Variovorax paradoxus: one gene and its partner. The main gene of each other region encodes a partner of the protein of the gene in region 2 in a complex. Links are inferred from orthologs where the notes say so. Each region holds a gene or a part of one and is shown on either strand. Other genes may lie near its edges.

What was found. The genes of interacting proteins can lie anywhere in the genome.
Region 1: the proteins of tsaD (region 2) and tsaB are in contact, whole or in part, in a solved structure (PDB 4WQ4), measured with the Escherichia coli proteins. The link is inferred for Variovorax paradoxus from one-to-one orthologs.

The regions. Positions count from the first base shown.
Region 1 is NZ_CP102931.1:7,180,471-7,184,632, reverse strand. What follows is about bases 923-3,719. They hold tsaB (tRNA (adenosine(37)-N6)-threonylcarbamoyltransferase complex dimerization subunit type 1 TsaB), read right to left. Parts: upstream 2,778-3,719; coding sequence 2,067-2,777; downstream 923-2,066. Other genes in these bases: NWF24_RS33610 (GDP-mannose pyrophosphatase), read left to right, coding at 3,660-3,719; NWF24_RS33615 (DeoR/GlpR family DNA-binding transcription regulator), read right to left, coding at 2,813-3,580; rimI (ribosomal protein S18-alanine N-acetyltransferase), read right to left, coding at 1,519-2,061; NWF24_RS33630 (uracil-DNA glycosylase family protein), read right to left, coding at 923-1,522. In the rest of the region: pyrF (orotidine-5'-phosphate decarboxylase), read right to left, coding at 1-703; more of NWF24_RS33630, read right to left, coding at 737-922; more of NWF24_RS33610, read left to right, coding at 3,720-4,162. UniProt on the Escherichia coli protein: Required for the formation of a threonylcarbamoyl group on adenosine at position 37 (t(6)A37) in tRNAs that read codons beginning with adenine.
Region 2 is NZ_CP102931.1:4,409,655-4,413,974, forward strand. Bases 776-3,730 are described here. They hold tsaD (tRNA (adenosine(37)-N6)-threonylcarbamoyltransferase complex transferase subunit TsaD), read right to left. Parts: upstream 2,796-3,730; coding sequence 1,755-2,795; downstream 776-1,754. Other genes in these bases: NWF24_RS20825 (Hsp20/alpha crystallin family protein), read left to right, coding at 776-875; NWF24_RS20830 (alpha/beta hydrolase-fold protein), read left to right, coding at 1,064-1,798; NWF24_RS20840 (nitrate regulatory protein), read left to right, coding at 2,916-3,730. In the rest of the region: NWF24_RS20820 (branched-chain amino acid ABC transporter substrate-binding protein), read right to left, coding at 1-379; more of NWF24_RS20825, read left to right, coding at 504-775; more of NWF24_RS20840, read left to right, coding at 3,731-4,178.

The DNA.
Region 1 (4,162 bases), 2.8 Mb from region 2 along the record:
CATCGGCACGCCAGCCGGCGCGCACCGTGGCGACCGCATCGCCGCCCTGGGCGCCGACGCCTGGAATCAGCAGCGGCACCGTCGGCGCGAGTTCGCGCACGCGTTCGATCTCTGCCGGGTAGGTCGCGCCCACCACCAGGCCAAGCTGGCCATTCAGGTTCCACGGCCCCTGCGCCAGCCTGGCGACGTGTTCGTACAAAAAGGGCTGCCCCTCGACATCCGCCAGCCGCTGCCCCTGCAGGTCAGATCCGCCAGGGTTGCTGGTGCGGCACAGCAGGAAGGCGCCCTTGCCCTCGTGCTTGAGGTACGGCGCGACCGAGTCGAAGCCCATGAAGGGCGACAGCGTCACCGCGTCGGCGCCGTAGCGCTCGAAGGCTTCCAGGGCGTATTGCTCGGCGGTGGAGCCGATGTCGCCGCGCTTGGCGTCGAGGATCGTGGGCACGTGGGGCGCGTTGCGGCGCATGTGCTCCATCAGCTGTTCGAGCTGGGCTTCGGCGCGGTGGGCCGCGAAGTAGGCGATCTGCGGCTTGAAGGCGATGACCAGGTCGGCCGTCGCGTCGACGATGCGCGCGCAGAAGTCATAGATGCGGCTGGCGTCGCCCTTGAATTGCCCCGGAAATCTGGCTGGCTCCGGATCGAGCCCCACGCAGAGCAGGGAGCCGTTTTTTTGCTGTGCGGCGGCCAGCTTGTCGAGGAAAGTCATGGGGCCTGATTTTAGGCGGCCCGCTTTCGGCCCTCAGCTTGGAGCGGGCGTGTGCTGTTCGGCGGCCAGGCAGAGGTCGGCCCAGGCGCGGGCCTTGTCGGCGGGATTGCGCAGCAAATACGCGGGGTGGTAGGTCGCCACCACCGCCGCGCCACCGACGGAATCCAGCGGCACAACGCGGCCGCGCAGCTTGCCCAACGGGTCGCCGCTGCGCATCAGGCTTTGCGCCGCCAACGGGCCCATCGCCAGCACGATGCGGGGGGCGAGCGCCGCGGCGTGCTCGTCGAAGGCCTCGTCGATTGCGCGCGGGCTGCCGGGCTGGCCGGCGGCCACGCCGCGGTGGGTGCGCATGAGGTGCACTGGCGTCTGGCCGTCGTGCAGCTTCAGTGCGCGCAGCATGTTGTCGAGCAGGCGGCCGGCGTCGCCCTCGAAGGGCTCGCCGTGGCGGCCGTCGGCTTCGGGCGGCATGTCGGCCACGACCAGCCAGCCGCCCTGCGTGGATTCCGGTGCGCCAGCGTCGGCATAGAGACGGCAGGGCGCCTCGACCAGCACGGCAGCGCCCTGGGACAGCGGCGCAGCCGCCGGGCGGGCAGCCGGTGCGGGTGCCGCAGCAGGCCGGGCGGCCGGTGCCGGCGCGGCAACGGGTGCTTCGACCTGCACGCGTTCTTCGACCACGGCTACCTCTTCTTCGGCAACAGCAGCCGTCTCAGGCGCCGCCGCTTCCACCGCCTCGGGCACGGGCCACCAGACCTTCACGCCCATCTCGTCGAGCATCGCGCGCTGACGCGCGTCGAGCTTCAATGTCTGTACCGCACTCATCGCAAGGCTCCCCAGGCGGAGCCTGATTCGTTCAAACGCAGGCTCATGACGACGGCGTCCTCGCGCTTGCCGTCGTGCGCCGGGTAGTAGCCCTTGCGCACCCCGACGCTGCGAAAGCCCTGGCGCATGTAGATGTCGAGCGCGCGCTGGTTGCTCTGGCGCACTTCGAGCCACAGCCACTGCGCCCCCTCGGCGCGCGACCAGCCGCCCAGCGCCTCGAGCATGAGCGGCGCCCAGCCCTGGCGCTGGAAGGCCGGCGCGACGGTGATGTTCAGCAGGTGCACCTCGTCGACGCCCTTCATGGCGACGTAGTAGCCGATCAGCGTTTCGCCCAGCAGGGTGACCGGCGAGCTCGCGCCCTGTGCCACGCCGGGCGCCAGCAGGCACTGGCAGTGGTAGCCCACGGCCATGGAATCGGTGAAGTTGGCGCGCGTCCAGGGGTGGCTGTAGGCCGTCTGCTCGACCGCGCAGACGGCATCGATCCGCTCGACAGTGAGCGGTTCGAGGCGGGCTTCGACGGGCTGGAGGACGGCGCTCATGCGGGTCAGTTGGCGGCGGCTGCGGCCGCCTTGATGGCGGCGCGCTCTTCGGTGGTTTGCGCCACTTTATCTCGAACATAGAGCGGCCAGGCCTGCGCGGCCGGCACCGTGCGCCCGGCCGCGAGCAGCGCGGGGGCCAGCCGCAGCATGGCGGTAGCGGTCGGCAGCGCCTCGTGGCGGGCAGCGGCCGGGGCGAGGCGAAGGCCGTAGGCGGCAAAGGCATTGCCGGCAAGCGCCCAGCCGGTGGGCACTTCGAGGTCTTCGGGCGACAGCAGCAGGGGCTCGTCGTCGCCACCAAGCGGGCCGTTGGCCGCGAAGTCGTAGCGCGCGGCATAGATCTGGTCCATGCGGGCGTCCAGCACGGCCACCACCTGCTGCACGCCGAAGGCATGGCGCGCTTCTTCTGCCACGGCGAGCAGCGTGTCGACCGGCAGCAGCGGCACCTTGGCGCCGAAGGCCAGTCCCTGCGCCACCGAGCAGGCGGTGCGCAGCCCGGTGAACGAACCGGGGCCGCGGCCGAAGACGATGGCGTCGAGCTCGGACAGCACCAGCCCGGCGTCGCCCAGCAGTTGCTGGATCAGCGGGAGCAGCGTGGTCGAGGCTTGCGCGCCGCCCACGCCGTTGTGCGCGAGCAGCCTGTCGCCGTGCAGCACGGCCACGGACAGGTGCTCGGTGCTGGTGTCGAAGGCGAGCAGCTTGGGCAGGGCGAGGGGCATCCGCCGATTATCGAGGGGGCGGCCAATCCCCAGGGTCACGCGCCGTTATCGCTGCGCAAAATCGCCAGCCCCGCCTTGCGCAGCGGCGCCAGCGCCTTGGGCGGAGCGTCCGGCGATACCAGCAGGCTGGTGGCCGAGGTCACGGGGTTCACCACCCACGCCGACGCCGCACCGAGCTTTTCCGACGAGGCCAGCACGACCGTCTCGGCCGCCGCAGCCATCAGTGCGCGCTTGATCTCGGCCTCTTCCAGGTCACCAGTGGTCAGCCCCGCCTCGGCGTGCACGCCGGTGACGCCCATGAAATACGTGTCGGCATGGATGCGCGCAATGGCCGCCATCGCCGCCGAGCCGACCGCCACCACAGAGTGCTTGAAGAGGCGCCCGCCGATCAGCACCACCTCGATGCCGGCATGCGCCACCAGTTCGATGGCCACCGACGGGCTGTGCGTGACCACCGTAGCCTGCAGGTTCGCCGGCAGGTGGCGCGCAAGCTGCACGGCGGTGGTGCCGCCATCGATGAACACCACCTGCCCCGGCTTCACGAGGCGAGCGGCGGCGCGGCCGATGGCCACCTTTTCGTCGGGGGCCAGCTGCTGGCGCCCTGCGAAGTCGGCTTCGGCTGCCGCGACCGGCAGTGCGCCGCCATGCACGCGCAGCAGCAGGCCCTCGGCGGCCAGCTCGCGCAGGTCGCGGCGGATGGTGTCTTCCGACAGGCCCAGTTCTTCGCTGAGCGACTTCGCAACGACGTTGCCGTCGCGCCGCAGGACCGAGAGGATGTGTTGCTTGCGCTGACTGGTGAGCATCGGCCGATGGTATCGGCGCGCGCCGTTTATTGCACGTTTTTTCTTGTTTTTGCACGAATACGCTCATATGCTCGCCGCCATGACCATCCAAGACCGCGTCCGGGTGCACGAAGTCACCCTGCTTTCCGACAACTGGTACACGCTGCGCACCACCGCCTTCGACTGGCGGCGCAACGACGGCCAGTGGCAGCGCATGCACCGCGAAACCTACGACCGCGGCAACGGCGCCACCTTGCTGCCCTACAACCTCGCGCAGCGCACTGTGCTGCTGACGCGCCAGTTCCGCTACCCAGCCTTCGTCAACGGCCACGACGACCTGCTGATCGAGGCCGCGGCCGGCCTGCTCGACGACGCGGAGCCCGAGGAGCGCATCCGCGCCGAGGTCGAGGAAGAACTGGGCTACCGGCTCGGCACGGTGCAGAAGATCTTCGAGAGCTTCATGAGCCCGGGTTCCGTTACCGAGAAGCTGCACTTCTTCGTCGCGCCCTACGAGCCCTCGATGCGCATCGGCGCGGGCGGCGGGCTGCCCGAGGAGGGCGAGGACATCGAGGTGCTGGAGCTGGCCATCGACGAGGCGCTGGC
Region 2 (4,320 bases):
CGACCAGCGCCGCGGCCGTGGCCGACGAGTTGCCCTGCAGCACGATGCGCGCGCCGTCGTCCATCGCGGCGCGCAGTGCGGAGAGCGCCTCTTCGTTCTGCCCCTTGCTGTCGTAGCGGTCGAGCTGCAGGGGCCGCGCGCCGCCGGACAGCTTGATGCCGCCGCGCGCATTCACGCGCTCCACCGCCCACAGCAGATTGCGGAACACGGCTTCACCCGTGTTGGCGAAGGGGCCACTCATGCTTTCGATGAGAGCCAGGCGAATGGGCGCAGGTGGCGCCGAAACCGATGCCTGCGCGAGCGCGGCGAAGGGCCTCGCGCATAGCGCCAGCGCTGCGAATTTCAAGGCCTCGCGGCGCCAAATAAAGGGGGGATTCATTGTCTTGAAACGCGTGCGGCTGCGCCTAGATGAGGTGTCAAGCGGCACTCACGATTGAACGGCCGCGCAGTGTAAGGGACACACATTCCTTGTCCCCATTGTGTTGATTCAGGAGTTCTTCATCATGTTTTTCGCCCCCACCCTTCGCACCGCCCGCTTCGCTCCTCGCGCCTATGACCGCTCGTTCGAACGCTTCGTGAACGAAGCCTTCGCCGGTGCCCGCCGCTCGCCACTCGTGGAGCAGGACGACAAGAGCTGGACCCTCTCGCTCGACGTGCCGGGTTTCACGCGCGAAGACCTCGCGATCAGCATCGAAGGCGCCGTGCTGCGCATCGACAGCAAGGCCGAAGCCAAGCGCCAGTTCAAGGCCGCCTACGAGCTGCCGCAAGACATCGACGTGGCCACCAGCGAAGCGAAGCTTGAGAACGGCGTGCTCACGCTGAAGCTCGGCAAACTGGTCCCCGTGAGCCAAGCCACTCAGTTACAAATCAACTAATTTGGCCTATGCCCACAAGAGGAAAATGTTAGTTAAGGCCTCGTTTTGACTTTAAACGAGCACCTTATTCACAATAGCGCTAGATAACGTCACATGATGTGACGTTTTCCTAGAACTTTCTTCTTCGTGGGCGTCTCGTAAACGCACCGAACTCGCTACGGTGCGGTTCGGGTGCCCCCAAAGGCACCATGAAAACGCACCTTCAATCCGCCAACCCCAACGAACAATCCGACACGCTCCTGGTGTTCCTGCCCGGGGCATACCTGAAGCCCGACGAGTTCGAGCGCGAAGGGTTCATCGCAGCCGTGCGCGAACGCCATCTGGCGGCCGACTCCCTGCTGGTGGACGCGGATGTTTCCTACTACTACGAACAGACGCTGAGCGATCGCCTCCACACCGAGGTCATCGAGCCGCAGCGCGCCAAGGGCTACAAGTCGATCTGGCTCGTGGGCATTTCCATCGGCGGCTTCGGCGCGCTCATTCACGAACTGGCGCGGCCGGGCTCGGTGGACGGCATCGTGGCACTCGCGCCCTACCTGGGGCGCCGGGTGCTCGGCGCGGAGATCAAGAAGGCCGGCGGCCTGCGCACCTGGCAGGCGCCCACCGGGCCGCAGCCCGACGAAGAGCCCGACCGCAAGCTCTGGCCCTTCTTCCAGCAGTACCTGGAAGCCCAGCCGTCGCAGAACCTGCCGCCGCTGTACCTGGGCTTCGGGCTCGACGACCGCTTTGCCAGCAACCACAAGCTGCTGGCCGACGCCCTGCCGCCGGGGCGCGTCTTCACGACCGAGGGTGGCCACGACTGGCCGCAGTGGCGCCAACTGTGGCGCAATGTGCTGGACGTGCTGCCGCTGCCGGCAATCGGCCGATCGAAGCAACTGCTTACGCAGTCTCCGGTAGCGAAGCCATGGGCCATCGCGGCCTGACGTCGAAGGCATAGCGCTCGCTCGCCTGCGACAGCCCCGACTGCAGCCGCATCGCCGCAGCCATGGCGATCATCGCGCCGTTGTCGGTGCACAGGTGCAGCTCCGGGTAGTGCACCCGCACCTTGCGCTTCGCGCACGCAGCATTCAGCTGCTCGCGCAGATTCCTGTTGGCTCCCACTCCCCCCGCCACCACCAGGCGCTTGAGCCCGGTCTGGTCGAGCGCGGCGAGCGACTTCTTCAGCAGCACCTCGACGATGGCCGCCTGCGTGGACGCCGCCAGGTCAGCCTTGTTCGCTTCGAGCTGGTCCCCGAGCTTCTTGGCCTGCGTGAGCACGGCCGTCTTCAGGCCGGCAAATGAAAAATCGAGATCGCCGCTGTGCAGCAACGGTCGCGGCAGCTTGAAGGCCGTGGCATTGCCGCCTTCGGCCAGCTTCGCGAGCCACGGCCCGCCGGGATACGGCAGGCCCATGAGCTTGGCGCTCTTGTCGAAGGCCTCGCCGGCTGCGTCGTCGATGGTCTCGCCGAGCAGTTCGTAGCGACCCACGCCGTCCACCCGCATCAACTGGGTATGGCCGCCCGACACGAGCAGCGCGACGAACGGAAACTCCGGCGGATCGGCGCTCAGGAACGGCGAAAGCAGATGCCCTTCGAGGTGATGCACCCCCAGCACCGGCTTGCCCAGCGCCACGCCCAGCGCACAGGCCACGCCGGCGCCCACCAGCAGCGCACCCGCCAGCCCCGGCCCGCGCGTGTAGGCCACCACGTCGATCTCGCCCAGCGAGCGGCCGGCTTCGGCCATGACGGCTTCGGTCAGCGGCAGCACGCGGCGAATGTGGTCGCGGCTGGCCAGTTCGGGCACCACGCCGCCGTAGGCCTGGTGCATGGCGATCTGGCTATGCAGCGCGTGCGAAAGCAGCAACGGCAGCGCGTCGCCGTGCGACTCGACCAGCGCCACGCCGGTTTCATCGCAGGATGATTCGATTCCCAACAAGAGCATGCCGCCGAGTGTAGGCGGCGCCCTCCGCCGGCACCCGCGAAGGGGCAAACGGTGCCGGCCTCCACGCCCCCGGGGCACGGATGTTGCAGTGACTGAGCCAGAGCCCCGCGCCCACCCGCCATGAAATCCGGACTGAGTTTTCTGATTGCCGCTCGCCGCTGCGAAATCGACGAGCTGGATCAGCTCGCCCGCACCAGCGAGCTGGTGGGCGTGATCGGCCGCCTCGTCCACGCGCTGCAGCGCGAGCGGGGCATGTCGAACATGTTCCTCACCTCGCGCGGCGCCCGCTTCGCCGACCAGCGCGGCCCGCAGATCGCCGAATGCATTGCGCTCGAGCAGGAGGTGCGCGCCGGCTTCGACCAGCTCGAGGCCGACAACCACCGCGGTGCGGGCCCCGGCAACAGCGCGCGCCTGTTCAGCCGCATCGCCTGGGTGCTCCCCGGCCTGGACGCCCTGCCCGGCCTGCGCCGCCGCATCGACGCGCTCGAACTGAAGCCCGCGCAGTCCACCGCTGCGTTCGCCAAGCTCGTCGCCGGCCTGCTGTCGGTGGTGTTCGAGGCGGCCGACGGCGCCACCGACCCCGAGATCTCGCGCCTGCTGGTCGCGATGTTCAACTTCATGCAGGGCAAGGAATTCGCCGGGCAGGAGCGCGCCTTCGGCTCCGCCGCGCTGGCGATGGGCCGCAGCGACGAGGCGCAGCGCCTGCAATGGCTACACCTGATCGAATCGCAGGAGCGCTGCTTCCAGGTGTTTGCCGATTTCTCCGGCGAGACCGTGCTCGCGCTCTGGCGCAACAGCCAGCCCGATGCCGAAGTGGCCGAGCTCGAACGCATCCGCCGCCGCGGTGCCGCCTCAGCGCCGGCTGACGTGCCGCTCAGCCAGGCCTGGTTCGACTGCTGCACCCGCCGCATCGACGCCATGAAGATCGTCGAGGACCGCTTGGCCGCCGACCTGCGCTCGCTGTGCGAGCGCAAGACCGTGCAGGCGCGCAGCGAGTTGCAGGAATACCGGCAGCTGCTCGACACGCTGGCCCCGCAGGCCGGCGCCCTGTTCTTCGACGATGCCGATGCGCAGTCGGCCGCGCCCGCCCAGTTCGGCCGCCATCTTGAGCGTTCGGTGCTCGACATGGTCCAGGAACAGTCGCACCGCCTGCAGGCCATGAGCGACGAGCTCGAAACCGTGCGCGCCTCGCTCAACGAACGCAAGATCGTCGAACGCGCCAAGGGCCTGCTGATGGCGCACCGCCGGCTCAGCGAAGAAGACGCGCACAAGATGTTGCGCCAGACCGCCATGAACCAGAAGCGGCGGCTGGTCGATGTGGCCGAGTCGATGCTGGCAATGGCCGACTACCTGCCCATGCTCGACCGCACGCCGCCGCGCTGAGACCGTTGCAGCCGTTCAACTTGGTGCAGTGCACAACAACCGTGCAGTCGGCATCTTCTCGCCTGATCGGGCTCTCACCCGCGCTGCACCGCCGCATCCAGCTACTTTCTTGATAGCGGCCTGCGGGTCCGAAGGCTGGCAC